Regions from separate parts of the Streptomyces sp. NPDC058683 genome, predicted to be linked through region 3. Evidence: riboswitches for the same ligand, from Rfam matches in the RefSeq annotation. Region 3 holds a riboswitch; each other region holds the start of a gene.
What was found. Region 3 has a riboswitch for S-adenosylmethionine ahead of ACFWXC_RS27105 (putative leader peptide). Riboswitches for the same ligand answer to the same signal wherever they lie in the genome.
Positions count from the first base shown of each region.

Region 1: another riboswitch for S-adenosylmethionine. It lies ahead of ACFWXC_RS02945 (amino acid ABC transporter permease); the one in region 3 lies ahead of ACFWXC_RS27105 (putative leader peptide).
Region 2: another riboswitch for S-adenosylmethionine. It lies ahead of ACFWXC_RS42670 (aminotransferase class V-fold PLP-dependent enzyme); the one in region 3 lies ahead of ACFWXC_RS27105 (putative leader peptide).
Region 4: another riboswitch for S-adenosylmethionine. It lies ahead of thrC (threonine synthase); the one in region 3 lies ahead of ACFWXC_RS27105 (putative leader peptide).

Region 1 covers NZ_JBHXSK010000002.1:185,449-192,521, forward strand. Annotated here, with positions in the region: gene ACFWXC_RS02935 (transporter substrate-binding domain-containing protein) at 1-858, opposite strand, end outside; gene ACFWXC_RS02940 (amino acid ABC transporter ATP-binding protein) at 925-1,707, opposite strand; gene ACFWXC_RS02945 (amino acid ABC transporter permease) at 1,704-2,684, opposite strand; SAM riboswitch class IV at 3,077-3,200, opposite strand; gene ACFWXC_RS02950 (glutathione S-transferase C-terminal domain-containing protein) at 3,278-4,150, opposite strand; gene ACFWXC_RS02955 (putative leader peptide) at 4,272-4,403, opposite strand; gene ACFWXC_RS02960 (hypothetical protein) at 4,564-4,821, shown strand; gene ACFWXC_RS02965 (hypothetical protein) at 4,963-5,772, shown strand; gene ACFWXC_RS02970 (DUF2218 domain-containing protein) at 5,774-6,112, opposite strand; gene ACFWXC_RS02975 (hypothetical protein) at 6,383-7,073, shown strand, end outside.
Region 2 covers NZ_JBHXSK010000055.1:58,637-65,709, reverse strand. Annotated here, with positions in the region: gene ACFWXC_RS42685 (Rieske 2Fe-2S domain-containing protein) at 1-904, shown strand, start outside; gene ACFWXC_RS42680 (cytochrome bc complex cytochrome b subunit) at 901-2,565, shown strand; gene trpD (anthranilate phosphoribosyltransferase) at 2,699-3,763, shown strand; SAM riboswitch class IV at 3,863-3,979, shown strand; gene ACFWXC_RS42670 (aminotransferase class V-fold PLP-dependent enzyme) at 4,124-5,500, shown strand; gene ACFWXC_RS42665 (PQQ-binding-like beta-propeller repeat protein) at 5,569-7,073, shown strand, end outside.
Region 3 covers NZ_JBHXSK010000025.1:69,167-76,239, forward strand. Annotated here, with positions in the region: gene ACFWXC_RS27100 (ABC transporter substrate-binding protein) at 1-1,191, opposite strand, end outside; gene ACFWXC_RS27105 (putative leader peptide) at 1,417-1,533, opposite strand; SAM riboswitch class IV at 1,569-1,682, opposite strand; partial or broken gene ACFWXC_RS27110 (MFS transporter) at 2,045-2,302, shown strand; partial or broken gene ACFWXC_RS27115 (MFS transporter) at 2,463-3,086, shown strand; gene ACFWXC_RS27120 (winged helix-turn-helix domain-containing protein) at 3,158-3,937, opposite strand; gene ACFWXC_RS27125 (putative leader peptide) at 4,141-4,221, shown strand; gene ACFWXC_RS27130 (ABC transporter substrate-binding protein) at 4,385-6,022, shown strand; gene ACFWXC_RS27135 (ABC transporter permease) at 6,026-6,982, shown strand; gene ACFWXC_RS27140 (ABC transporter permease) at 6,979-7,073, shown strand, end outside.
Region 4 covers NZ_JBHXSK010000024.1:114,081-121,153, reverse strand. Annotated here, with positions in the region: gene ACFWXC_RS26530 (trehalose-6-phosphate synthase) at 104-1,528, opposite strand; gene ACFWXC_RS26525 (glucosyl-3-phosphoglycerate synthase) at 1,611-2,555, opposite strand; SAM riboswitch class I at 2,713-2,875, shown strand; gene thrC (threonine synthase) at 2,894-4,180, shown strand; gene ACFWXC_RS26515 (MoaD/ThiS family protein) at 4,227-4,502, shown strand; gene ACFWXC_RS26510 (cold-shock protein) at 4,993-5,199, shown strand; gene groL (chaperonin GroEL) at 5,557-7,073, shown strand, end outside.

The sequences.
Region 1 (7,073 bases), on a different contig from region 3:
CGCGATCAGACCCTGGAGGCTGGCGCCCGCGCCGGAGTAGGTACCCGCGGTGCGGGTGGCGTTGGGCGTGTTGGCGGTCTGCCGGTTGTGGTACGCGATGCCGGGGTTGGGGCCGAGGTAGGCGTCGATCTTGCCGCTGTTGAGGGCCAGGTAGACGCTGTTGCTGTCCTGGTAGTACTTGACCGTGAGCTTCTTGTCCTCCTTGGCCAGCTTGGCCTTCCACTCCAGGAGGATCTTCTCCTGGTTGGTGCCGGCGCTGACGGAGACGGTCTTACCGGCGAGGTTCTCGTAGTTGCCGTCGAAGTTCCAGGTGCTCTTCTTCGGCACCGTGAAGGCGAGGTTGTCCTGCCGGTAGGACGCGAACTCGTACTTCTTCTTGCGCTCCTCGGTGTCGGTGATGTTGGAGAGGGCCACGTCGACCTTGCCGCTGTCGATGCCGACGAACATGTTCTCCCAGGTGAAGCTCTTCACCTCGGGCGTGAGGCCGAAGACCGCGGCGACCAGCCGGGCGAGGTCGGGTTCGGAGCCGGTGAGGGTCTTCTGGTCGCTGCCGACGTAGGCGAGCGGCGGGAATCCGGCGGGCAGGACACCCTCGCCGATGACGAGCTTGCCGCTCTTGCGGACGGCGGCGGGCAGTTCGGCGCTGATGGACTTGACCTCGGAGACCTTGACGGTGGTCTGCTGGGCGGCGCCGTTGGAGACCTGTCCGATGACGACCTCGCCGCTCTTGGCGCTGTCGGTCGTGGTCGCGGCGTCGCTGTCGCCCCCGCAGGCGGCGAGCCCGGTGGCGAGGGTCGCTACGGCGGTCGCCGTGGTGAGGCCGCGGATCAGGCTGCGTCGGGAGAGGAGCGTGGGCATGGCTGTCCTTCGTGTCTCAGTGACAGGTGAAAGGGGGGTGGTTCAGGGGGTTCAGGAGGGGGTGGTTCAGAGGACCTTGCGGAGGAAGTCGCGGGTCCGTTCGTGCTGCGGGTTGTCGAGGATCTCGGCGGGCGGGCCCTGTTCGACGATCCTTCCGGCGTCGATGAAGACGATCCGGTCGGCGACCTCGCGGGCGAAGCCGATCTCGTGGGTGACGATCACCAGGGTGGTGCCGCTGGAGGCCAGGTCCTTGATGACGGCGAGGACCTCGCCGACCAGCTCGGGGTCGAGCGCGGAGGTCGGTTCGTCGAAGAGGATGATGCCGGGGCGCAGCGCGAGAGCGCGGGCGATGGCGACGCGCTGCTGCTGGCCGCCCGACAGCTGCCGCGGGTAGGCGCCGACGCGCTCGCCGAGGCCGACCCGTTCGAGGAGTTCCTTGGCCAGCCGCTGGGCCTCGGGCCTGGTCAGCTTTCCGGTGGCGACGGGGGCGGCCGCGACGTTGTCGAGGACCGTCAGGTGCGGGAACAGGTTGAAGTTCTGGAAGACGAAGCCGATCCGGCTGCGCTGGGCCAGGATGGCGCGTTCGCTCAGCTCCTTGAGCCGGTCGCCGTGGCGCTTCACGCCGACCAGTTCGCCGCCGACGCTGACGTAGCCGCTCTCGGGCTTCTCCAGGTGGTTGACCACCCTCAGCAGCGTGGACTTGCCGGATCCGGACGGACCGAGGATGACGGTGACCTCGCCGGGGCGGACGGTCAGGTCGACGCCGTCGAGGACGCGGTGGGCGCCGTACGACTTGTGGACCTCGTGGATCTCCAGGGCGGCGGGCGCGATGTCCGGTGCGGTGGTCATGCGGCGGCCTCCCGGCGTATCCGTTCCCGCAGGTCGCCGAGGCCGGTGCGGAGTTTCTGGAGGGGGGTCGGCGGCAGCGTGCGGGTGGCGCCGCGGGCGAAGTGCCGCTCGACGTAGAACTGGACGACGGAGACGGCGCTGGTGAGGATCAGGTACCAGACGGTGGCCACCAGCAGCAGCGGCACGATGTCACCGGGATAGGTGCTGCCCATGGACTGCACCGAGCCGAAGAGGTCGAGCAGCGAGACGTAGAACACCAGGGACGTGCCCTTGATCAGCCCGATGAGCTGGTTGACGTAGTTCGGCACGATGGAGCGCAGGGCCTGCGGGAAGACGATCCGGGTGAACTGGTAGCTCTTGGGCAGGCCGAGTGCGGCGGCCGCCTCGTGCTGGCCCTGGTCGACGGAGAGGATGCCGCCGCGCACCACCTCGGCGGCGTAGGCCGCCTCGTTGAGGCTGAGGCCGATCACGGCGACCACCAGGTCGGTGGCGAGTTTCGTCTCGTCGAAGCTGACGAAGGACGGGCCGAAGGGCACGCCCAGGCTCAACGTCTGGTACAGGGCGGAGAAGTTGTAGAGGAAGATCAGCAGGACGATCAGCGGGATCGAGCGGAACAGCCAGGTGTAGGTCCAGCTCACCGCCCGCAGCACGGGGCTGCCGGAGAGCCGGGCGACGGCCAGCACGACGCCGCCGAGGAGGCCCAGCACGGCGCTGAGCGCGGCGACTTCGAGGGTGATGACGAGCCCGTCGAGGATGGTGGGCCGCAGGAACCAGTAGCGGAACCGGTCCCACTGGTAGAAGGGGTTGGTGGCCAGTCCGTGCGCGAACTGCGCGACGACCACCAGGACGACGGCCGTGGCGATCCACCGGCCGGGGCGGCGCAGCGGCTGAACTCGCTGTGTTCTAAAGGGTTTTGACGTCTCGTCAGTGGGCGGCGGTGCCTCGGCGAGGGACACGGTGCCTGGGGGTTCGGTCATGGCGGGCTCCGGCGGAGTCGGTCACCCCGGGTCCCACGGCCGGGACCGCACGACCGGGCCACCTGCGGGCGGGCGGCACGGTGCACGGGGGCGCGCGGGGCAGGGGGGCTGGGCGGACGGCGGCACACCGGGCGGCCGGTGTCTCGACGGGGACGCTGAGGCGCGAAGCTGCGGGAAGCCGGCGAAAAGCCTGGTCAGACCCGGCAGCGGGCACAGCCCGGTGCGGTACACGCGCTACACAGGGCGCTGTTGACACGGAGCAGGTCGACGACGCGGTCCGCGACGAGCGGGCTCGGATACGGGTGTACGCAGCCCGAGGTGCGGCGCTGGGCCGTCCCGGAAACTGCGTACATGTCCGTCACCTGTCACTGTCATGCTGGCCCCCCCGGGGGGCCTCGCGCTTACCGAATCGTCGCTTGCCGAAACGTCATCGGTCCGGTCGTCACCTGGGGCACCCCACCGCGATGCGAGGGTTGCCGGTCAGCAAGCCAGGGCTTGATGCTGACGCTCTTGACCGTTCTGGTCCGCAAGTAACGCAGTTGCCCGAACGAATGTCAACGCCTGTCCGACTGGCGAAACGGTTCGGACCGCTCTCACCTGCGCGGAGCGCCGGGAGCGTCCGCCGCGTGGCCCGCCCAGTCCAGGATCTGGACGGCCGCGCCGGCGGCTTCCAGGCCCTGGCAACGGCCGTGGTGGCGGCGGGCGATGCCGTCGAGGTCGAGGTGGGCGCCGAAGGCCGGATGGGCGGCCAGCCGGCGGGCGTAGGCCCACAGCACCGGGTGGCCGGCGATGCGGTGCACGGCGGAGGCGTCCAGGTGGTTGCGGTGCACGGTGTCGAGTTGTACCAGGGTCACCCACAACTCGACGTCCGCCGCGGTGAGTTGCCCGCCGACCAGGAACTCCGCCCCGGTCAGCCGGCGCTCCAGCTCGTCCAGGGCGGCGAGCAGCACCTCCAGCGCCTCCGGGTCGCCGCCCTCTCGGCCGGCGTGCTGGGCCGCCTGCTCGATGTCCTCGGCGCACAGCCGCTCGACCGCCTCGATCGCGGCCTCGGCACCGCACGGGTACAGCCGGGTGACGCCGTCGCCGAAGTGGCGGTCCAGGTCGCGCAGGATGTCGCGGCTGTGGGTGCTGACGATACGGCCGGACCAGTCGTCGCTGAGCACGGGTGCGAGGGCCGGTCCCGAGTAGTGGTGGGCGCTCGCCTCGTACAGCGGGCGCAGCGCCGTGTGGCTCCCGTCCGGACCGTCCGGGAGGGCGGGCAGATAGGTGACCGGACAACAGTCGTCGAGGGCCAGCAGGCTGTGACCGACGGCGATGCGGAGGCCGGCGGGACAGGCGGTGGCGAGGTGGAGCCGGTAGCGGCGCGGCACGGCGTAGTGGCCGCTGCGCGCGTCCCGGCCGATGCGCCCTCGGAAGGCGGGGGTGGTCCGGACGGACGGGAGGGCGGCGAGCGGAGTGATGGACATACGTCTCCCCGGGGGTGCGGACGCGCGGACGTACGCGCGGCGGAAGCGTTCGTCGGTGGGTGGGCGTTCGGCGGATGCGGCCGACGGCGGGCGCTCGGCCGGTACGGCCGGGAGCGGGGGTTCAGCCGGTACGGCTGATGGCGCTGCACACACGCAGCAGGTCGATGTGCAGGCGGGAGGTGAGCAGCGGGACGGGGCAGGGCGTACGGCTCTCTCGGCGCTGTCTGCCGGTGACCGTGCGCAGCCGACCCATCTTTCCCTACCTTTTCACTAGGATTCCCACCTGGAGTGTCGATCGGCCTCCGCGTGCCGTCAAGAGGGCGTCCACGCCTGGGACACCCGGCCCCGGCTTGCCGCCGGGCGGAAGCGGCGGTCCGCTGGAGACGCAGGCCGAGCGACAGGAGCCGGATGCGATGAGCGAGCCCCCGGGTCCCGGACCCGTGCCCGGTGCCGTGCCCGAGACCTTCGCGTTCGGCTGCGGGCGGTGCGGCGAGGCCTGGGAGGCGACCTTCCAGGCGGTGTTCTTCACCGACCCGATCGCCGACCCGGACCTGCAGAGCACCCTGGAGTACGTCGACGAGGCCGGCCGGGCCGTGCGGTCGCCGCTCACCGACGCGGTGTGCCCGCGCTGCGGCAGCCGGAAGGTGCGGATCACGGCTCCCGGATCATGACGCTCACCCGAACGACACGCGCGGGTGGTCGGCGGCGGTGCCGGATGGTGGCGTGGAGGGACGTACCGCCGTCGCCCGCGGAGTGACGCAGCACCGCTGCCCCGCGGAGCGACGGACCGCGTTCCCGAGGAGGCAGTCGCGATGATCCGTCCGTCCCGACCCGTGCGTGTTCTGGTCTCGGCCCTGGCGGTGGGGACCCTGCTCGCCACGGCGGCCTGTACGGACGGGAGCGGCAGCCCCGAGGCCGTGCCCGTCTCGCCGGCCGGCGAGCACTCCCCCGCGTCCCCGTCGGCGACCCCCGCTCTCACCGGGGCGGGCGCGCAGGCCGCGCTGATCACACCGGCCGACATCGAGGACAACTGGCAGCTGGCCACCGACGCGGCGACCTGGCGCAACACGATGCTGATCGGCAAGGTCGACGTGGCCGACTTCCTCACCGCCAAGTCCGACGCCGCCGACTGCCAGCACCTTCTGGACGGCCTCTACTCCGACAGCCTCCTCGGCCGCGCCTCCGGCGCCTCCGGGCTGCGCGGGTTCACCTCGGAGGACGCCCGGATGCTGTACCAGGTCGGCGACTACGGCTCGGCGAACCTGGACGCCACGCTGGCCTGGCTGAAGACGCTGCCGGACGAGTGCGCCCAGTTCACGGCCACGGGCAAGGACGGCGGGAAGAGGACCGTGCAGGTCGTCTCGGCGAAGGTGCCGAAGTCGGGCGACGCGCGCGAGGCGCTGACGGTGACCGTCCAGGGCAACGCCAACGGCCAGTCCGCCACCTACACCACGGACGTGGCGGTGCTGCGCATCGGCGCCTCCGGGGCGGCGGTCACCAACGGGGGCCTGTCCGGTGTCGACCACGACAGCACCGCGCTGGCCGTGCAGACCGGCGCCCAGCGCCTCAAGGACGTCCTGTCCGGCAAGACCCCGGCACCGCTGCCGAGCCAGTTCGACTAGCTCAGTGCGGCGTCGGGTCCTCGGGGTTGCGCTGGGTGGTGCCCGGCTCGCCGTTGTCGCGGTGCCACTCCACGAGGAGTTCGTCGCGGGCGCCGAAGCGGACCAGATGGCGGCCGACGACGCCCTCCAGGAGATCGAGGTTCTCGGGGTCCGTCTCCACGGTGAGCAGCAGGGCGCCCTCGGTGGCGGTGAGGGTGCCGGTGCCGTTCTGGAAGACGATCCCGCCGGTGCCGGTCTCCTCGTCCCAGCTGGTCCGGGAGCGCCGGCCGAGGTGTGCGGCGAGCTGCTTGGCGTAGCGGGCGGGGCGGTCGGTGGTGACGCGGGCTTCGGAGCGGGCCATCGGGGACTCCCGGTACTGCGGGCGGGCATACGGTGACGGGCTCACGCTACGTCGGGGTGGGGGGTGCGGCGCCGTACCGGAGTCCGCAAGCTATGCATGCCGGTCGCGTCACCTGAACCCCGTCAAGACGCTTGAACCTCATTCACTCGTTCGGATGCACCTCGACCCAACATCACCCTTACGAGTGAATGAGCACATTGATCTACATGTTGGGCCGAGGCTACGGTCGTCGCTCGGGGCGGACTCCCTTCACCCGGGCAGGAGCGGCTGGTGACCTCATCGAATCCCACTCCGGCACCGATCAGGCTGTTACGCGCGGAAGATCTGCTGGACCTGAGGTTCGCCTTTCCCGGGCTGCGCCTCGACGATCCCCTGCTCGGCAGGCGAACACTCCAGCGAGCCGACCCGGCGGTCGAGGGCTGGATCGTGGTCGACCTCGGCCCTCAGCACCTCACCGAGCAGGCGTTCTTCGAGACCTCCCCCGGACTGCCCGCCGAGGGCGGCCCGGTCACGGGGGAACCCCACACCGCACCACCCGTGCGCGCCCGGATCGCCGGGCGCAGCGCCCTGGTCTTCGCCGTCGGCGCGCAGGACCGGATCGACTACTCGGCCGCCGGTCTGCTGACCGCGATGCGCACCCTGCCGTTGCGCGTGGTCGACGCCGCGCGGGCGCCCGCCGCACCCGCCGCCACCGCACGGCTCGCCGAGACCCTGGCCGGCCGGCCTGCCGCACATGTCCTGCGAGCGGTCCGCACGCTGGCCGAACTCACCGCACGGTACGGCGCGGAGAACGCGCTGTCCGCGCTGACCGGAGCCGGCGGCCCGCCGACCGCCGCCCCGGCCCAGCCGCCGCCCGGCCCGCAGAACCCCCTCGCCGACCCCGCCGACCCGCGCACCGGCATCGAACTGCCGTACCGCCTGCTGCTGTCGCCGACCCAGGACGCCCGCTGGACGCACACCG
Region 2 (7,073 bases), on a different contig from region 3:
GCGGTCCGAGCGTGTGGTGGCCCTGCTGTTCACGGTGTCGATGCTGGCCACCGTCGGCTTCATCGCCTCCTATGTGACGATCCCGAAAGACAAGTCGATCTTCGTCTTCCCGATCGGTCACATCAGCGCGCTGAACTTCGCGCTGGGTCTGACCCTCGGTGTGGCGCTGTTCTGCATCGGCGCGGGCGCGGTCCACTGGGCCCGCACCCTGATGTCCGACGTGGAGGTCGCCGACGAGCGGCACGCCATCTCGGCCCCGCCGGAGGTCAAGGCCAAGGTCCTGGCCGACTTCAAGGAGGGTGCCAAGGAGTCGGCGCTCGGCCGGCGCAAGCTGATCCGCAACACCATGTTCGGTGCGCTGACCCTGGTCCCGCTCTCCGGTGTCGTGCTGCTGCGCGACCTCGGCCCGCTGCCCGGCACCTCGCTGCGCCACACGGCGTGGTCGAAGGGCAAGCTGCTCGTCAACATGAACACCAACGAGCCGCTGCGTCCCTCCGACGTCGCCGTCGGCTCGCTGACCTTCGCCAAGCCCGAGGGCGTCGAGGAGTCCCAGGAGGACTTCCAGAACGTGATGGCGAAGGCGGCCCTGATGATCATCCGGCTGCAGCCGGACAACATCAAGGACAAGCGCGAGCTGGAGTGGTCCCACGAGGGCATCGTGGCCTACTCGAAGATCTGCACCCACGTGGGCTGCCCGATCTCGCTGTACGAGCAGCAGACCCACCACGTGCTCTGCCCGTGCCACCAGTCCACCTTCGACCTCTCCGACGGTGCCCGAGTGATCTTCGGCCCGGCCGGTCACGCCCTGCCGCAGCTGCGCATCGGTGTGAGCGAGGAGGGCTACCTCCAGGCGCTCGGCGACTTCGAGGAGCCCGTCGGTCCTGCATTCTGGGAGCGCGGATGAGCACTAACGAGAACTCCACGCAGGCATCAGCCGCTGGCGCGGCGGGCCGCGACGAGCGCGGGAAGGCCCCGGCCGGCGAGCGTGTCGCCGACTGGGCCGACGGACGGCTCGGGATCTACTCCCTGGCCAAGTCCAACATGCGCAAGATCTTCCCCGACCACTGGTCGTTCATGTTGGGCGAGGTCTGCCTGTACAGCTTCATCATCATCATCCTCACGGGTGTGTATCTGACGCTGTTCTTCCACCCGTCGATGAACGAGGTGGTGTACCACGGCAGCTACGTCCCGCTCCAGGGACAGCTGATGTCCGAGGCGTTCAGCTCGACCCTGCACATCTCCTTCGACGTGCGCGGTGGTCTGCTCATCCGGCAGATCCACCACTGGGCCGCGCTGATCTTCCTCGCCGGCATGTTCGTGCACATGATGCGCGTGTTCTTCACCGGCGCGTTCCGCAAGCCGCGTGAGATCAACTGGCTCTTCGGCTTCCTGCTGTTCGTCCTGGGCATGTTCACCGGCTTCACCGGTTACTCGCTCCCGGACGACCTGCTCTCCGGCACCGGTGTCCGCTTCACCGAGGGCGCCATCCTGTCGATGCCGATCGTCGGCACGTACATCTCGTACTTCCTCTTCGGCGGCGAGTTCCCCGGCCACGACTTCGTGGGGCGGTTCTACTCGATCCACATCCTGCTGCTGCCGGGCATCATGCTCGGCCTGGTGGTGGGCCACCTGATCCTGGTCTTCTACCACAAGCACACGCAGTTCGCGGGTCCCGGAAAGTCCGAGAAGAACGTCGTCGGCATGCCGCTGCTGCCGGTCTACATGGCCAAGGCCGGAGGCTTCTTCTTCCTGGTCTTCGGTGTCGTCGCGGCCATCGCGGCGACCACCCAGATCAACCCGATCTGGGCCATGGGCCCCTACCGTCCGGACCAGGTGTCCACTGGCGCCCAGCCCGACTGGTACATGGGCTTCGCCGAGGGTCTGATCCGTTACATGCCGGGCTGGGAGATCAACTTCTGGGGCCACACCCTGGTCCTGGGCGTCTTCATCCCGCTGGTCCTGTTCGGTCTGGTGCTGGGCGCGATCGCGCTCTACCCGTTCATCGAGTCCTGGGTCACCGGCGACAAGAGCGAGCACCACATCCTGGACCGCCCGCGCAACGCCCCGACCCGTACCGGGTTCGGTGTCGCCTGGGTGACCGTGTACATGGTCGGCCTGATCGGTGGTGGCAACGACCTCATCGCCACCCACTTCCATCTGTCGATCAACGACGTGACCTGGTTCGTCCGGATCTTCTTCTTCGCCGGACCGGTGATCGCGTTCATCGTCACCAAGCGGATCTGCCTCGGCCTGCAGCGCCGGGACCGCGAGAAGGTGCTGCACGGTCGTGAGACCGGCATCATCAAGCGGCTGCCGCACGGTGAGTTCATCGAGGTGCACGAGCCGCTCAGCCAGGAGCAGCTGCACACCCTCACGGCCCACCACCAGTACGAGCCGGCCCAGGTCGGCGCGGCGGTGGACGAGAACGGTGTCGAGCGCAAGATCAAGGGATCCGAGAAGCTCCGCGCGAAGCTGAGCGGCGCCTATTACGGCGAGGACAACCAGATCCCGAAGCCCACCGTCGAGGAGTACAAGGAGATCACGAGCGGCCACGGCCACCACTGATCGACCGCGTCGCCACGCCACGGTCGAAGGGCCCCCGTCCGGTGTACGGATGGGGGCCCTTCGCCGTGCCCGGGGCTGGATAGGGTAGGCGTGACACTGTTGTTTTGCCGGTACGACCATCAGGAGCGGCCTTATGAGCGCTGTGACCCCCGCTGGAGGCGACACCGCGGCGGGCCGTTCCTGGCCCGAGGTGCTGAACGCGCTGCTGTACGGCCAGGACCAGAGCGCGGACGCGACGGCCTGGGCGATGGACCAGATCATGCGCGGCCAGGCGACCGACGCCCAGATCGCCGGCTTCGTCGTCGCCCTGCGGGCGAAGGGCGAGACGGTCGACGAGATCAACGGCCTGGTCCGCACGATGTACGCGCACGCCAACGTCATCGAGGTACCGGGCCGCACGGTCGACATCGTCGGCACCGGCGGTGACGGCGCCAAGACGGTGAACATCTCCACGATGTCGGCGCTGGTGGTGGCCGGCACCGGGGCGAAGGTCGTCAAGCACGGCAACCGGGCGGCGTCCTCCGCGTCCGGTGCCTCGGACGTGCTGGAGAAGCTCGGCGTCAACCTCGACCTGACCCCGCGGCGGGTCGCCGAGGTCGCCGAGGAGGCCGGCATCACCTTCTGCTTCGCCGTCAAGTTCCACCCGGCGCTGCGCCATGCGGGCGCGGCCCGCGGCCAGCTGGGCATCCGCACGGTGTTCAACATCCTCGGCCCGCTGACCAACCCCGCCCAGGTGCGGGCCCAGGCGGTCGGCGTCGCGGACCCGCGCATGGCACCGGTCGTCGCGGGCGTCTTCGCGGAACGCGGCAACTCCTCCCTGGTCTTCCGCGGCGACGACGGCCTCGACGAGCTGACGACCACCGCCACGTCCCACGTCTGGATCGTCCGCGACGGCAAGGTCACCGAGGAGACCTTCGACCCGAGGGACGCCGGAATCGAGCTGGTCCCGGTGGAGGCGCTGCGCGGCGGCGACCCGTCGTACAACGCGGAGGTCGCCCGCCGGCTCCTGGACGGCGAGACGGGCCCGGTCCGCGACGCGGTCCTGCTGAACTCGGCGGCGGCCCTGGTGGCCCTGGACCCGGGCACCGGAACGCTCGCCGAGCAGATCCGCGCCGGCATGGACAAGGCGGCGGAGTCGATCGACTCGGGCGCGGCCAAGCGGACGCTGGAGCGCTGGGCGGCGGCGACCAACCGGTAGACGCCGGGCCGCAGGAGCATGTGACGCCGGCGCCTTCGGCAGTCCGTCATCCGGACAGAAGTTGCGCGCCGGCGATCACTTCCTCTACTTTTCCATCCAGGTCATGAGTGACAGTCATGAGGCCCCGGCCGACTGTCCGGCAACCCTCCGTCCGTGGCGGGGTGCCCCGGGTGAAGACCAGGCCGCAGGCAGCGAGGTCTGCGGCAAGCGCGGATCCCTCACGCTCATCCGAATGAGCACAGCCCAGGGATCCTGGTCGTCGAGGGAGTCTCCCGTGAGCAAGCGAATGCGCTAGGGCGTCGAGCCCCACTTCCGCGCACCCCTTTTCACTTTCTTCTTTCCTTTCACGGGAGTTCCGCCATGTCCGTCTCCACCGCTGTCTCCGCCCCGTCGGTTTGTTCCCCCCTGCCCGTTCTGGGCCAGGATGTCACCGTCCCGCTCGTCACCGGCGGCGAGGTCACCTACGCCGCCCTCGACTACGCGGCCAGCGCCCCCGCCCTCCAGCGGGTCTGGGACGACGTCGCCGCCTACGCGCCCTACTACGGCAGCGTCCACCGCGGCGCCGGCTACCTCTCCCAGCTCTCCACGGACCTCTTCGAGAACGCCCGCCGGACCGTCGCCGAGTTCCTCGACTGCCGCCCCGACGACCAGCTGGTCTTCACCCGCTCGACCACGGACTCCCTGAACCTCCTGGCCCGCGCGCTCCCCGCCGACTGCCAGGTCTTCGTCTTCGAGACCGAACACCACGCGAGCCTGCTGCCCTGGCAGGACGCCCGGGTCACCTACCTCGACGCCCCGCGCACCCCGCGCCAGGCCGTCCAGACCCTGGAGCAGGCCCTCGCCGACCGCACCGTGTCCATTGAAGGGGGCTACGGCCCGGCCCTGGTCTGTGTCACCGGCGCCTCGAACGTCACCGGCGAGCTGTGGCCGGTGCGGGAGCTGGCCGCGGCGGCCCATGCGCACGGCGCCCGGATCGTCCTGGACGCGGCCCAGCTGGCCCCGCACCACCCGGTGAGCCTCCGCGAGCTGGACGTCGACTGGATCGCCTTCTCCGGCCACAAGCTGTACGCCCCCTTCGGCTCCGGCGTCCTGGCCGGCCGCGCCGACTGGCTCCGGGCGGCCGAGCCGTACCTCGCCGGCGGCGGCGCCAGCCGCAAGGTCACCCGGCGCGAGGACGGGGGAGTGGCCGTGGAGTGGCACGAGAGCGCCGCACGCCACGAGGCGGGCTCCCCGAACGTGATCGGCGCCTACTCGATCGCCGCGGCCTGCAAGGCGCTGACCGAGGCCGGCTTCGACACGCTGGTCGCCCGCGAGCGGTACCTGATCGAGAAGGTGCGGGCGGGGCTGGCCGAGGTCCCCGAGGTCCGGGTCCTCTCCCTCTTCGGCGACGACGCCCCGCGGGTCGGAGTGATCAGCTTCGTGGTGGACGGCTGGAACAGCTCCCACTTCGCCGCCGCCCTCTCCGCCGAGTACGGCATCGGCGTCCGCGACGGCCTCTTCTGCGCCCACCCGCTGGTCAGGACCCTGCTGGGCTCCGACCCCCAGACCCAGGGCGAGTGCGGGGCGCCGGAGGCGGCACCGGGCGAGAAGTCCCTGAACGCGATCCGGGTGAGCTTCGGGGCGGGGACGCCGGACGAGCATGTGGAGCGGTTCGTGAATGCCGTCAAGGAGCTGGTCCGGGATGGCGCGAAGTGGAACTACCGTACGGAGGACGGCCGTTGCGTACCGGCCGTCTGACGGACTGACGTCCAGCCGCGCGTATACGCTTCCTTCGGCAGCTGTACGGAGGGCAGGGGGAGCACGGGGTGGAGGAGCTGCGCGAGACGGACCCTCGGACCATCGGTCCCTACGAGGTCCGGGGCAGACTCGGATCCGGCGGCATGGGCGAGGTGTATCTCGCCGAGGCGCGCGGTGGTCTCCGGCTCGCCGTGAAGGTGGTGCGCGCCGAACACGCGGAGGACCGGACCTTCAGGGCCCGGTTCCGGCACGAGGTGCGGGCCGCGCAGACCGTCGGCGGCACGGGGACGTACACCGCCCGCGTCGTGGACGCGGACACCGAGGCCGTACGGCCGTGGATGGCCACCGAGTACGTGGACGGGCCGAACCTGCGGGACGCGATCCTCGACGGCGGTCCCCTGGCCGGCGGCGCGGTACGGCTGCTGGCGGCCGCGCTGGGCGAGGCGCTGGCCGCGATCCACGCCAAGGGGCTGGTGCACCGGGACCTGAAGCCCTCCAACATCATGCTCGCGCCGGACGGCCCGAGGGTCATCGACTTCGGGATCGTCCGGGCCCTGGAAGGGACCGCGCTGACCCGGACCGGGGTGATCGTCGGGTCGGTCGGCTATGTCTCGCCCGAGCAGATCCGCAACGGCGCCCACGTGGGACCGGCCAGTGACGTCTTCTCGCTGGGCGCGGTCCTCGCGTACGCGGCGGGCGGACGGGAACCCTTCGGCGAGGGGCAGGACTCGGTCGTCCTGCTGCGGATCCTGACCGGGGACGTCGACCTGTCCGCCGTACCGAAGGACCATCTGGAGCTCGTGGAGTCCTGTCTGCGCGACGACCCCGGGGCGCGGCCGACGCCCGCGGACGTGGTCGCGGCGGTGGGGCACACCGGGCGTTCCCTCCGCGCAGGCCTCGGGGCGGGGTGGTACGCCGGCCGCGCCACGGCGGAATCGGGGACCGTGGACAGCGATGAGCGCTGGGTGCCGGAACACGGGTCGGGGGAACGGGACAGCCGCGTCGAGTACGTGGCGCCCGCGACAGTCACGGACATGCCCGTGGCCGCACCGGCTGCCGCCCCGGCCTCACGGCGGCGGCTGCTGGCGGCTCTGACGGGCGGTGCGGCGGTCGTGGCGGGCGGGGGCGTCGGCGGGTGGCTGTGGCTGCGGGACTCCTCGGCCGGCACGGGTCCGGCGGTGCGGGAGGGGCGGACCGGCACGGTCTCGTCGTCGGCGACCCAGGTGGGGTGGCAGTACCCGGTCCAGGGGCTGGGCGGGCAGCGCGGCCCGTGTGCGGCGGTGTCGGCCGACGGGAACCTGGTGTACGTCGGCGGGGCGGACGGCTCGCTGCACGCGGTGACGCCGAACGGCCGCCCCGTCTGGAGCACCGCGCTGGGCGGCCCGGTCATGCCCCCGCTCGCCACCGCCGACGGCGTGTACTGCCTGCTGTACGACAACGGGGAGGGCTCCACGAAGCTCTGCGCGCTCGACCGGCGCGGCCGGGTGCGCTGGACCAGACCGGTCGCCGGGAACAGCCAGGTCCCGGTGGCCGCGGGCGACCTGGTCCTGGTGTCCTACGGCCCCACGGACGC
Region 3 (7,073 bases):
CGAGTTGGGGAACCAGGTGATGGTCAGGCTCAGCTTCTTGCCGTCCTTGGCGCGGATGCCGTCGCTGCCCGCCTTCCAACCGGCCTCGTCCAGCAGGGACTTGGCCTTGGCCGCGTCGAAGGCCAGGTCCGAGGAGAGATCCGTGTAGTCGGGCGTGGTGTGCGCCAGGACGCTGGTCGCCGGCTGGGTGCCGGTCGGGAAGACGGTGTCGGCGATCTGCTTGCGGTCGACGGCGGTCAGGATCGCCTGGCGCACCTTCGTGTCCTTCAGCAGGGGCCGCGCGTTGTTGAGTCCCAGGCCGAACACCACGCCGGGGTTGGCCCGGCTCCGGAGGGCGACCTGGCCGCCCTTGAGCGCCGCCTCGTTGGCCTTGCCGACGCTGCTGATCGCGTCCACCTGCCCGGACTGGAGGCTGCCGGCCCGTACCCCCGCCTCGGGTACGACCTTGAAGACCAGCTTGTCCAGGTAGGCCTCGCCCTTCTTCGACCACAGCGAGGAACCCCAGTCGTACCCGGTCCGCCTGTCCAGGGTGACCGACTGGTTCTGCACGTACTGCTTCAGCACGAACGGCCCGGAGCCGACCACACCGTCACTGCACTTCTGCTGCGGGGACTTCTGTACGCTCGCCGACGACTCGATGCCCAGCGAGTGAGTCGAAGTCGCTTGCAGGAACTGGGCGTTGGGCTGCTTGAAGGCCACCTTGACGGTGAGCGGGTCCACCACGGTGGTGCTCTTGACGCCGCTCAGATAGCCCTGGCCGAGGGTGCCCAGCGCACCGAGGTCCGGTACCGCGTCGAAGTTGTCCTTGACCACCTGCGCGGTCAGCTTCGAGCCGTCGCTGAAGGTGACCCCCGACCGGAGGTGGAACGTGAACGTCGTCGCGTCGGGGCTGATGTCCCAGCTCTTGGCCAGCCACGGCACGATCTTGCCGGTCTTCGGGTCCTGGTCGGTCAGGGAGTCCACGGTCTGGCGCACCGAGTAGATGGTGTCGTTGCTCGCGACCTGCTGCGGATCCACGCAGCCGGCGTCGGATCCCACCGCGAAGGTCAGGGTGCCGCCGGACTTCGCCTGGCCGCTTCCGCTGCCGGATCCGTCGTCGCCCGAACCGCACGCGGTCAGCAGGACGCTGGTGGTCAGGAGCGCGGCCAGGGGCGCCCATCGGGAGGGTCTGAAATCCGGGAGTGCAGTCACGGAGGGCTTTCTCCTACTCGTGTCACCCGGCACGGGGTGCCGGGCTTCGGGGCGCGAGGCACGGCCGTGCAGGGGCGTGCGGTCCCCGGCCGGATCGGCGCCGGCCGGGGAAGCGCTGTGCAGACGGAGGGCAGGTGGACGACACCGGAGACCGGTGGCGAGGGAAGGGCGGCGCGAAGGGGCCGTGGCCGGTGACGGGAGGTCAGCCGGCGGCAGGCGGGCCGGTCAGAGCCGACAGAGGCAGCTGGTCGAGCGCTTCAGATCGATGTGGCGCCGACGCGAGAGCCGGGAGTACGCCGTGGCGTCGGCGGGGGAGGCAGCCGGGTCATCGCTGTGTCGCATGCCGGTCCCTCCTCGTCTCCGGCCCCGGTGACGGGGCCACGCGCTTGCGGGAGTCATCGGTGACCCCGCCGGGCTTTCACCTGGAGCACCCCACCGCGTGGGAGGGTTGCCGGTCAGCGAGCCAGGGCTTGACGCTGACACTCAATGCCGTTGGCGATCGTACGGATCGGTTTTGTCGTACGTCAATGCCGCAACCGGACGCCCTGTTCGAGAAGACGCGACCGTCTCACGCTCCGGGACGCATGGTGGACGCACCTAGTGCCGTGTGCTTTGATCCGGCCATGGAGACCGCAGGTCAGGCACGCACCGTGCTGCTCGACCCGTTCTGGGCGGGCCGTCGCGCCGACCAGTTCGACCAGACCTGTCGCTGACCAATCGCTCCCCTCAGCTCGGTTCAGCTCGGCTCCTTCTCCTCGAAGCGCGTGAACACGCCGCGCAGCCCCTTTTCACCGTCGCGTCCGTCGCGCGCACCCTCCCGACCGCCCCGCCGCAACCCGTCGGAAAGAGAGGCATGGCCGTCAACAGCATCGCTCCGACCGGGGTGTTCGCCGCGCTGCGGGTCCGTGACTACCGGATCTACTGGAGCACGGGCCTGGTGTCCAACATCGGCAGCGCCATGCAGGGTGTCGCGCTGGACTGGTTCGTCCTGACGCTCACCCACAGCGGAACCGCGCTCGGCTGGGTCGCCGGGCTCCAGTTCGCCCCCGTGCTGCTGTTCGGCCTGTGGGGCGGGGTCGTCGCCGACCGCTACGACCGCCGGACCCTGCTGCTGTGGACGGGGGCGGGCGCGGAGGGGCTGCGGTATGTGGCGGCCCGGCCCGAACTCGTGGGCGTGTTCACCATCTTCGGCCTGGTCGCCACCTTCGCGGTCAACTTCCCCACCACGCTGACCCTGTTCGCCGGGCGCGTCTTCGACGTCGGCCCGGGGACTCGGCCTCATGAACACCGCACTGGCCGTCGGCACCGTCGCCGGGACGGTCGCCGCCACGCGTGGGGTCTCGCCCCGGGTACGGACGGTCGTCGTCGGCGCGCTGCTGTTCGGCGGTTTCGAGGCACTCGCGGCGGTCATGCCCACGTACCCCGCCTTCCTCGCCCTGCTGCTGCCCGCCGGCTTCACGCTGATGACGTTGAACACGGCGGTGAGCGCCTTCGTCCAGTCGGAGGTGAGCGACGCCATGCGGGGCCGGGTGATGGCCGTCTACACGGTGATCTCCATGGGCGGCAGCCCGGTCGGCGCCCCCGTCATCGGCTGGATCTCCCAGCACGCGGGGGTGCGCTGGGGGCTGGGCGTGGGTGCGGCCACCGCCGTGCTGGCCGCGCTCGGCGTGGCGCTGTGGCTGACGCGGAGGGCGCGCTCGGCGCCGGCCCTGGATGTGGCGGCCGGGTCGGCCGCGCCGCCCGGGTCGGCCGCGCCGGCCACGCCGCCCGTACCGCCCGCCCCGCCCGTCTCCCGGTCCGCATCGGCGGCTGCGGCATCGCCGACCGGCCGTTCGCCCTCCACCGATCACCAGCCGTCACCTGAACCGTCCACCGGAACAACGCCCCATGACTGACCGTCACACCTGAACCTGCCCCCCGCTCACCGCCGCGCAGGCCGACTGAGCGCACGCGGGAGACGGCCCCGTCAGCCGCTCTCGGCCGGTGTCGGTGTCGGTGTCGCGCGCAGGCGGAAGCCGACGCCTCGTTCCGTCGTCAGCAGAGCCGCGGCACGTGGGCCCAGTTTCCGGCGGATGCGGTGGATGTGCAGGTCGACGGAGCGGCTGCGGCTGCCCGCCCATTCGCCCAGCCCCGAGCGCAGGTCCTCCCGGGTGATGACCCGGCCGTTGCCGCGCAGCAGGGCGGTCAGCAGCCGGAACTCCAACGGGGTCAGAGCGACGGGAGCACCGTCCACCAGCATGCGCTGCCCGCCCGGGTCCAGGCTGATCGGGGACGGGGCGGCGGCCACGTAGGACCCGGGCAGCGTGCCGCCGGGCACCACCGGCAGGCCCGCGGCACGCCAGGCCTCGTAGCCGCCGACGATGTCGGTGGCCCGCACCAGTCCGAGATCGTGCAGCCCGGCCGCGGCCATGCTCGACATGTAACCCTGCGAGCACATGATGATCGCGCGCAGGGAGTGGTCGACGGCCTCCTCGATGCGCCAGGCGCTGCAGGGGTCCAGCCGCCACTCCAGCACGTTCCGGTCCATGACGAGGGAACCGGGGATCTCGCCCTCGGCGCGCCGCACCATGTCCGCGCGGACGTCCACCAGCAGGGCGCCGTCGGCGAGTTCACGGGCCGCGTCCGTCGGGGCCAGCCGCGTCAGGCGGGTACGGGCGCGGACCAGCAGTTCGTCGATCGACGAGTGACCGGTGTCAGGTGCGCCGCCCGAAAGCCCCGCGGTCTGTAGGTGCGCCGGTGGCTGCATGGCGAGCAACTCCCCTGTCGTGCCTCGGAGACGGCCGGTGGTCGTCAGAACCGTGGCGGTGACAGCCGTCGGCGGGGCGCGACAGCGCGCGGCAGGAGTCGGTCATGCCGGAAGTGTACGGGCGCAGTTTTGCGGCGGAGTTTCTCGATTCTGAAACAGATCCCGCATTGTCTGCCGCCGAACTGCGCTGTTATCAATGAGGGGTGACCGCGAACACGCTGCTGACCCGGAGGATCCACGTGGATCTGCTGCGCGTCGGCACGTGCGCCTGTCCGCAGCGCTGAGGCATCCGACCGAGCGCACCGCGCCGGCCTTCTGACGGCCCTGGGCCCCACGCCTCCTCACCCTGCACCTCCCTTCGCCTTTCACCTTTCTGTCTGCACCGCACACGCCCGCGTACAGCTCCCCCAACCTGTGCCGTGCCGCCGGTCGTTCCCTGGAGAACCCATGCCTGCATCCGATGCCGACGCGCTGCCCCAGCACTGGCAGGACGTCCTGCCGGCCGTCCGCACCCGCCGCGGCTTCCTCACCCTGGCCGGTGGCGGCGCCCTGGCCGCCCTGCTCGCGGCCTGCGCGCCGAGCGCCGAGGAAGAGGCCTCGGCCGGGACTCCGGCGTCGGCCACCGGCCCGGCCAGGCGCGGCGGCACGCTGCGCGTGGGAGCCCCGCCGCCGCCCACCGCCCTCGACCCGGTCACGGCGTACGACGGCACCGCGATCGCCCTCTACCAGCTGGTGGCCGAATACCTGATCTGGCTCGACAAGGACTTCAAGCTGGTGCCGCGGCTGGCCACCAAGTGGACCTCGGACGCGACCGGCCGCAAGTGGACCTTCGTCCTGCGCGAGGGCGTCACCTTCTCCGACGGCACGAAGCTCGACGCCACCACCGTGAAGGCGTCCTTCGACCGGCTGCTCGACCCGAAGAGCAAGTCGGCGGCCCTGTCCGCCTTCGACACCGTCCTCAAGTCGGGCGGCGTGACCATCCAGGGCGACTCGACCGTCGTCTTCACCCTCGAACGGCCCTTCTCCGACTTCCCGTACCTGGTCTCGGCCGGCAACTACAACGCGGTGATCCTGAAGCAGGACTACACCGGCGATTTCACCAAGTACGGCATCGGCACGGGCCCCTTCACCCTCAAGTCGTACGACGTGTCGACGGGCGCCGCCTTCGTCCGCAACCCGAAGTACTGGGAGAGCCCCAAGCCCTACCTCGACGGCGTGGACGTCAAGTTCTACGCCGACGACCAGGCCGACCTCGTCGCCCTCCAGTCCGGTGACATCGACGCCCAGTTCCTCAGCAGGCCCGCGCTCGTCGAACCCCTCGGGAACAGCGGGGGCGTCGCCGTCGACAAGGTCAGGGGCACCGGCGTCACCGTGCTCACCCTCCGCGTCGACAAGGCGCCCTTCGACCGGAAGGAGGTCCGCCAGGCCGTCGCCTACGCCCTCGACCGGCCCGCCGTACGCCAGGCCGCCGGCAGTGGACTCGGTGACCTCGGCAACGACCACCTGTTCGCGCCGCTGTTCGCGGCCGCCCCCACCGACATCGCCCAGCGCGCCAAGGACCAGGCCAAGGTCACCGAACTCCTCGGGGCGGCCGGCCTGAAGAGCCTGCGCTTCACCCTCACCTTCGACCCGCCCAGCAAGGACTACGCGGTCACCGTGCAGAGCCAGCTGAAGGAGGTCGGCATCACCGTCGACCTCGACCAGCGCTCCTCGAAGGAGTTCTACGGCGGCGACCAGGCCAAGGACACGCCCTGGCTGTTCACCACCGCCAACCTCGTCGGCTGGGCGGGCAGAGCCGTGCCGAGCCAGTTCATCATCCCCATGGTCAAGAGCAACGGCGTCTGGAACGGCTCCAAGTACGCCAACAAGGCCCTCGACGCCGCCGCCGAGGCCTACGACGCCGCCACCAGCGACGCCGAGCGCCGCAAGCAGGCGGAGATCATCGCCGAGGCCCTGCACGAGGACGTGCCGATCGTCATCGCGTACTGGAGCGGTGCGGCCCGCGCCTTCAACAGCGGCAGGTTCCGCGGCGTCCAGGCCCACCCCAGTCAGTACGCCGACTTCACCACCGTCTCCCGGGTCTGAACCATGACCCGGTTCCTGCTCCGCCGCCTCGCCGCCGTCCCCCTGACCCTGCTGGCGGTCTCCCTCCTGGTCTTCCTCGCCACCCAGGTACTGCCCGGCGACGTGGCCCGCACCGTCCTGGGCCGGGAGGCCACGGACGGTTCGGTGCGCGCCCTCAACCACGAACTCGGCCTGGACCGGCCGCTCGTCGTGCAGTACGGGAGCTGGCTCGGGCACTTCGTCACCGGTGACTGGGGGACGTCGTACACGCTGCACGTGCCGGTGCGCGGGCTGCTCCTGGAACGGCTCGGACACTCGCTGTTCCTGGCGGTCTTCGCGTTCGTGCTGCTGGTGCCGGTCGCGCTCACCCTCGGCCTGGTCGCGGGGCTGTACCCCGGCCGGGTACTGGACCGGGCGATCACCTCCACGACCCTGGCGCTGGGCGCCACACCGGAGTTCGTGACCGGGGTCGTCCTGCTGGTGGTGTTCTCCGTGCAGCTGCGCTGGCTGCCCGCGTCGGCGCAGACCCGGCCCGGGGCCGACGGCCTGGGACAGACGTTGTGGCACCTGCTGTTGCCGGCGATCTCGCTGGTGCTGGTGTGCACCGGCTATGTGGCCCGGCACGTGCGCGCCAGCACCGTCGCCGTCGTAGAAGGTCCCTACGTCCGCGCGGCCCGGCTGCGCGGCACCGGCCCGGCCCGGATCGTCCTGCGGCACGTGCTGCGCAACGCCACGGTGCCGGCCACCAGCGCCCTCGGCGTGCAGCTCCAGTACATGCTCGGCGGCATCGTCGTGGTCGAACTGCTCTTCAACTACCCGGGCGCCGGAGCCCTGTTGTTGCAGTCGGCGCAGGACAAGGACCTGCCGACGCTCCAGGCGTCCGCTCTGGTGCTGGGCGCCCTCTACATGCTGGTCGTGCTGCTCGCCGACCTCGTCCACCGGTTGCTGGATCCGCGGATACGGCTCGGGGGTGCTGCGTGAGCACCGTGTCGATCGCCCTGCGGCCGCTGGGCCGGCTGGGCCGGCTGCCCGTCGCCTCCGCCGTGGGAGCCGCCGTGATCGTGCTGTGGAC
Region 4 (7,073 bases), on a different contig from region 3:
GTAAGGGGCGCGGGGCTGTGTTCGATATGCGGCTCCGCCGCGTGGGCGCGACCAGCCCCCACGCACCCGCACCCGACATCGAACGGCGCTACCCCGAACGGCGCTACCCCTCCAACGCCTGCAACTGCTCAAGAAACCAAGCCGCAGGCGGCAACGCCGTAGCCGCCGCAGCGAGCCGCTTCGTCCGCTCCGCCCGTTCCTCCACCCCCATGGTCAACGCCTGCTGCAAAGCCACGGCCGTCCCCCCGATGTCGTACGGGTTCACGACCACCGCATCCTCGCCCAGTTCCTCGTACGCCCCCGCCTCCCGCGAGAGCACCAGCACGCACCCCTCGTCCGACACCACCGGCATCTCCTTGGCGACCAGGTTCATGCCGTCCCGGATCGGGTTCACCAACGCCACGTCGGCCAGCCGGTAGGCCGCAAGCGACCTCGCGAAGTCGTCCTTCACATGCAGCACCACCGGCGTCCAACCCGCCGTCCCGTACGCCGAGTTGATCTCGTCCGCGACCCGCTGCACCTCGGCCGTGTAGTCGCGGTACACCGCGAGGTCCTGCCGCGACGGATACGCGAACGCGACATGCACCACCCGCTCCCGCCACTCGGGGTGGTCGTCGAGCAGCTGCCGGTACGCGAGCAGCCCCCGCACGATGTTCTTCGACAGCTCGGTCCGGTCCACCCGGACGATCGTCCTGCGGCCCTCGCCGATCTCCTCCCGCAGCGCCCGCATCCGCTCGTCCACGTCCGGCTCGTGCGACCGCTTCCGCAGGAAGTCCGCGTCGGCCCCCAGCCCGTGCACCCCGATCCGGGTCTCCCCGGCCGCCGGGATCCCCGGGCCCAGCACCGCATGACAGCAGGCCACGAACGCGTCCGCCCACCGCCGGGTCAGGAACGCCGCGTGATCGGCGCCCAGGATCCCGCCGAGCAGCTCCGCCGCGATGTCGTCGGGGAGCAGCCGGAAGTAGTCCGGCGGCGCCCACGGGGTGTGGGAGAAATGGCCGATACGGAGATCCGGCCGCAGCCGGCGCAGCATCCGCGGGGCCAGCGCCAGGTGGTAGTCCTGGATGACGACCACCGCACCCTCGCCCGCCTCCTGCGCCAGCGCCTCGGCGAACGCCTGGTTGTAGGCCTGGTACGAGGCCCACCGCCGCCGGAACTCCGCGTCGAAGACCGGTTCCAGCGGGGTCTGGTAGAGCATGTGGTGGACGAACCAGAGCACCGAGTTCGCGATGCCGTTGTACGCGTCCGAGAACACGTCCGGGTCGATGTCGAGCATCCGGACCTGCTGCCCGCCGGTGTCCCCGGCCGGCAGCCGGCCGCCCTCGGCCCGCCGTACCGCCTCCCGGTCGCCGTCGCTCAGCGCCGCGCACACCCACACCGCGTTCGCGTCCGGCCCGATGGCCGACAGCCCCGAGACCAGCCCGCCGCCACCCCGCTTGGCGTGCAGGGCACCGCCGTCGCCCACTTCATACGAAACCGGGCCGCGGTTGGACGCGACCAGCACCTCAGCACCGCTGGTGGAAGCCATACGCCACAACCTAGCCCGGCCCGGAAACGCTCAAACGTACGGCCGTGCCCGACGCGCCGCCGTATACGGCCGTACGTAGAAGTCACGCCACCCGGCGCTCGGCGTACTCGGCGATCTCCGCCATCGGCGGCCGTTCCTCGGTGTCCACGGAGTAGGTGCGCGGCTCGAAGCCGTCCTCGCCCCGTTCGAACTGGGTGAGGGAAGGGCGGATCAGGTGCCCGCGGGCCAGCCGCAGCTGCGCGGTGCGGTAGATCGCGGCGGACATCCGGCCGAGGGCCTGGCCGTCCTGGTGGCGGTGTTTGCGGACCCCCACGTCGACCTGCGCCAACGCGTTGAGCCCCACCAGGTGCAGGGCGTCGACCAGCATGCCCAGCTCCACGCCGTAGCCGACCGGGAAGGGGAGCTGTTCGAGGAGGGAGCGGCGGGCGGCGTACTCGCCGCCGAGCGGCTGGACGAACCCGGCCAGCTGCGGCCAGTGCATGTTGAGCAGCGGGCGGGCCATCAGTTCGGTGACCCGGCCGCCCTGTCCGGCCGAGCCGGCGAGCGGGCGGTCGTACATCGCCTTGACCAGGTCGACGTCCGGGTCGGTCAGCAGCGGGCCGACGATCCCGGTGACGAAGTCGGAGGAGAAGTCACGCAGGTCGGCGTCGATGAAGCAGACGATGTCGCCGGTGGTGACCAGGAGGGAGCGCCAGAGGACCTCGCCCTTGCCGGGGACGGCGGGGATGCGCGGCAGGATCGTGTCGCGGTGGACGACCCGGGCGCCGGCCGCCGCGGCCACCGCCGCCGTACGGTCGGTGGAACCGGAGTCGACGACCACGATCTCGTCGACGAGCGGCACCTGCCGCATGAGGTCGTGACGGATGATCGCGACGATGTCGCCGACCGTCTCCTCCTCGTTGAGCGCGGGCAGCACGACGGAGACGGACTGACCGGTGCGCTGCTTGGCGGCGAGTATCCGGTGCAGCGGACGGTCGTTCATGGACCAGGAGCGGGTGGCCAGCCAGCGCTCGACTTCTTCCAGCACAGTCAGCGGCTCCTCACTGTCACGGTCACACTGCGAGGTGTGATCCATCTCGCGGTTCGGACGACTATCTCAACTGTCCTGGCCTTCGGTTACAGTCTTGAACAACGCCGATGACCATCGCATGTCCTGAGGTCACCGAGCGTTGACAACCGCATACCGCTCATCCAGAGGGGCAGAGGGAAACGGCCCGATGAAGCCCCGGCAACCCTCCAGTCGGTTACTCGTGGATCGCTGATCAATGTCGATCACTCGCGAGGCTCCCGGCTAGGGAAGGTGCCAAATCCGTCTCACGGCGAAATGCGTCGTGGGGAAGATGAGGAGAAAGGGCCTCGCCTCACATGGCTGTGCAGACTGCTGCGACCACCACCGACTCCACGACCGTCGACCTCGGTCCGGCCACCGCCCTGAGCTGCCGCGAGTGCGGCCACCGTGTGCCGCTCGGCCCGGTGTTCGCCTGCGAGGAGTGTTTCGGCCCGCTCGAGATCGCGTATGACTTCTCGGCCTACGACACCGAGGAGCTGCGGAGGCGGATCGAAGCGGGTCCCGCGAACATCTGGCGCTACGCGCCGCTGCTGCCCGTCCCCGCGGACGTGGCGACCAAGCCGAACATCAACCCGGGCTGGACCAAGCTCGTCCAGGCCGACAACCTGGCGAAGGAGCTGGGCGTCACCGGCGGCCTGTACGTCAAGGACGACTCCGGCAACCCGACGCACTCCTTCAAGGACCGGGTCGTCGCCCAGGCCGTCGAGGCCGCGCGCGCCTTCGGCTACACCACGCTCTCCTGCTCCTCCACCGGCAACCTCGCCGGCGCGGTCGGTGCCGCCGCCGCCCGGGCCGGTTTCCGCTCCTGCGTGTTCATCCCGCACGACCTGGAGCAGGGCAAGATCGTCATGGCCGCGATCTACGGCGGCGAGCTCGTCGGCATCGAGGGCAACTACGACGACGTGAACCGTTTCTGCTCCGAACTGATCGGTGACTCGGCCGGCGAGGGCTGGGGCTTCGTCAACGTCAACCTGCGGCCGTACTACGCGGAGGGCTCCAAGACCCTGGCGTACGAGATCTGCGAGCAGCTCGGCTGGCGGATCCCCGACCAGCTGGTCGTCCCGATCGCCTCCGGCTCGCAGCTCACGAAGATCGACAAGGGGCTGCAGGAGCTGATCAAGCTCGGGCTCGTCGAGGACAAGCCGTACAAGATCTTCGGTGCGCAGGCCGAGGGGTGCTCGCCGGTGTCGGTGGCCTACAAGGCGGGCCACGACGTGGTGCGGCCGCAGAAGCCGAACACCATCGCCAAGTCCCTCGCCATCGGCAACCCGGCCGACGGGCCGTACGTCCTGGACATCGCGCGCCGTACCGGCGGTGCGGTGGAGGACGTGACCGACGAGCAGGTCGTCGACGCGATCAAGCTGCTCGCGCGGACCGAGGGAATCTTCGCGGAGACCGCCGGCGGGGTGACGGTCGGAGTCACCAAGAAGCTCATTGAGAATGGGCTGATCGACCCGGCGAAGTCGGTTGTCGTGCTCAACACGGGTGATGGACTGAAGACACTGGACGCCGTGGCGGGGACCGGGCTTACGGCGACTATTCGGCCCACTCTCGATTCGTTCCGTGAGGCCGGGCTCGCCTAAGTCAGCCGCAGAAAACCAGGGCGTTGCTCTAACCGGAGGTTTAAACGTGAGCGTCACCGTTCGCATCCCCACCATCCTGCGCACCTACACCGGTGGTCAGGCCGAAGTCAGTGCCGAAGGGGCCACCCTCGGCGAGGTCATCTCCGATCTGGACAAGAACCACACCGGGATCGCCGGCCGCGTTCTCGACGACGAGGGCAAGCTGCGCCGGTTCGTGAATGTGTACGTCAATGATGACGACGTGCGCTTCGAGCAGGGCCTGGCGACGGCCACTCCGGACGGCGCCGGCGTCTCCATCATCCCGGCCGTCGCCGGCGGCTGACCCCGGCGACCGCCCGGCGAGCCCGCTGACCTGGCTGTCGTGATGGCCGTATGACCGAACATTACCTTCGGTAACAGCCATCACCGAGTGTTCATTTGATTGCCCCCTCCGTGAGAGAAGCGGAGGGGGCAATTCTGTGTGGTTGAGCGCGGTAGAGTTGGGGAACGCGGTCCCGATCTCCAGGTCGGGGGCCCCGTATTCGATACCGCTGACCCGATAAGAAGTAGCCAAAGTGCGCGGGTTATATGCGGCTTTTGCGGCCTTTATGGGGCCCGACTTGCCCTGAATTCGGCCGAATTCTTGCTACATTCCGGACCCTTCCCGTCCAGAATTCTCGTCCGATTGACCTGTTGCAGACGGCAGTTGGACAGATACATTCAGCCGCGGTCGACGCGTTCCGGCGCACGCCCCCAAACCTGTGGGGGGTGAGGTCTGACCCGGATCCGCGAAGTGTGGATCTGTGCAAGGGCCAGTAATAGGGGAGTTAGGCATGGCTCAGGGCACCGTCAAGTGGTTCAACGCGGAGAAGGGGTACGGCTTCATCGCGGTCGACGGTGGTGCGGATGTTTTCGTCCACTACAGTGCGATTCAGATGGACGGCTACCGCACCCTGGAGGAAGGTCAGCGGGTCGATTTCGAGATCTCGCAGGGCCAGAAGGGGCCGCAGGCGGACATGGTCCGGCTCGCGACCAGCTGAAGCACGCGCCGACTGACAGCGTCGTTCTTCTTTCTTTGTCGGAGGGCTCGTATCCCATGGGGAGTCATGGGTTACGAGCCCTTTGGCATGCCCGGGACGAGCGGGCCGGTGCGCCCCGCGGGGGCGGCCCGGTACGGGGCCGGGGCGCGGCCCAGTCTCCCGGAGGCGCTTGCACTCGGCATGGGCGAGTGCTAATCATTGGCGTTAGCACTCTGAAGGTGAGAGTGACAAAAATGGACCGGGTCGGTGAGGCCCGCAGGCCGGGTGGGGCAAGGAACCCACGGGTCGGCGAGCCGTCCGTCGCGGGCGCGGGCGCGGTCCGAAGACTCACCCCCAGTCCTGGAGGGACCACTTCACATGGCCAAGATCATCGCGTTCGACGAGGAGGCGCGGCGCGGCCTTGAGCGCGGTATGAACCAGCTCGCCGACGCCGTCAAGGTCACCCTCGGCCCCAAGGGCCGCAACGTCGTCCTTGAGAAGAAGTGGGGCGCCCCCACGATCACCAACGATGGTGTGTCCATCGCCAAGGAGATCGAGCTGGAGGACCCGTACGAGAAGATCGGCGCCGAGCTGGTCAAGGAAGTCGCCAAGAAGACGGACGACGTCGCCGGTGACGGTACGACCACCGCGACCGTGCTCGCCCAGGCCCTGGTCAAGGAAGGCCTGCGCAACGTCGCGGCCGGCGCCAACCCGATGGCTCTGAAGCGCGGTATCGAGAAGGCCGTCGAGGCTGTCTCCGGTGCCCTGCTGGAGCAGGCGAAGGATGTCGAGACCAAGGAGCAGATCGCCTCCACGGCCTCCATCTCCGCCGCCGACACCCAGATCGGCGAGCTCATCGCCGAGGCCATGGACAAGGTCGGCAAGGAAGGCGTCATCACCGTCGAGGAGTCCCAGACCTTCGGTCTGGAGCTGGAGCTCACCGAGGGTATGCGCTTCGACAAGGGCTACATCTCGGCGTACTTCGCCACCGACATGGAGCGTATGGAGGCGTCCCTCGACGACCCGTACATCCTGATCGCCAACTCGAAGATCGGCTCCGTCAAGGACCTGCTCCCGCTCCTGGAGAAGGTCATGCAGTCGGGCAAGCCGCTGCTGATCATCGCCGAGGACGTCGAGGGCGAGGCCCTGTCGACCCTGGTCGTCAACAAGATCCGCGGCACCTTCAAGTCCGTCGCGGTCAAGGCCCCGGGCTTCGGCGACCGCCGCAAGGCGATGCTGAACGACATCGCCATCCTCACCGGTGGCGAGGTCATCTCCGAGGAGGTCGGTCTCAAGCTCGAGAACACGACCCTCGACCTGCTGGGCAAGGCCCGCAAGGTGGTCATCACCAAGGACGAGACCACCATCGTCGACGGTGCCGGCTCGTCCGACCAGGTCGCCGGCCGGGTCAACCAGATCCGCGCCGAGATCGAGCAGTCCGACTCGGACTACGACCGCGAGAAGCTCCAGGAGCGCCTGGCCAAGCTCGCCGGTGGCGTCGCCGTCATCAAGGCCGGTGCCGCGACCGAGGTCGAGCTCAAGGAGCGCAAGCACCGCATCGAGGACGCCGTGCGCAACGCGAAGGCGGCCGTCGAGGAGGGCATCGTCGCCGGTGGTGGCGTGGCCCTGCTGCAGGCCTCCTCGGTCTTCGAGAAGCTGGAGCTGGAGGGTGACGAGGCGACGGGCGCCGCGATCGTGAAGCTCGCCCTCGAGGCCCCGCTGAAGCAGATCGCCGTCAACGCCGGCCTCGAGGGCGGCGTCGTGGTGGAGAAGGTCCGCAACCTCACCCCGGGTCACGGCCTGAACGCCGCGACCGGTGAGTACGTCGACCTGATCGCCGAGGGCATCATCGACCCGGCGAAGGTGACGCGCTCTGCCCTGCAGAACGCCGCCTC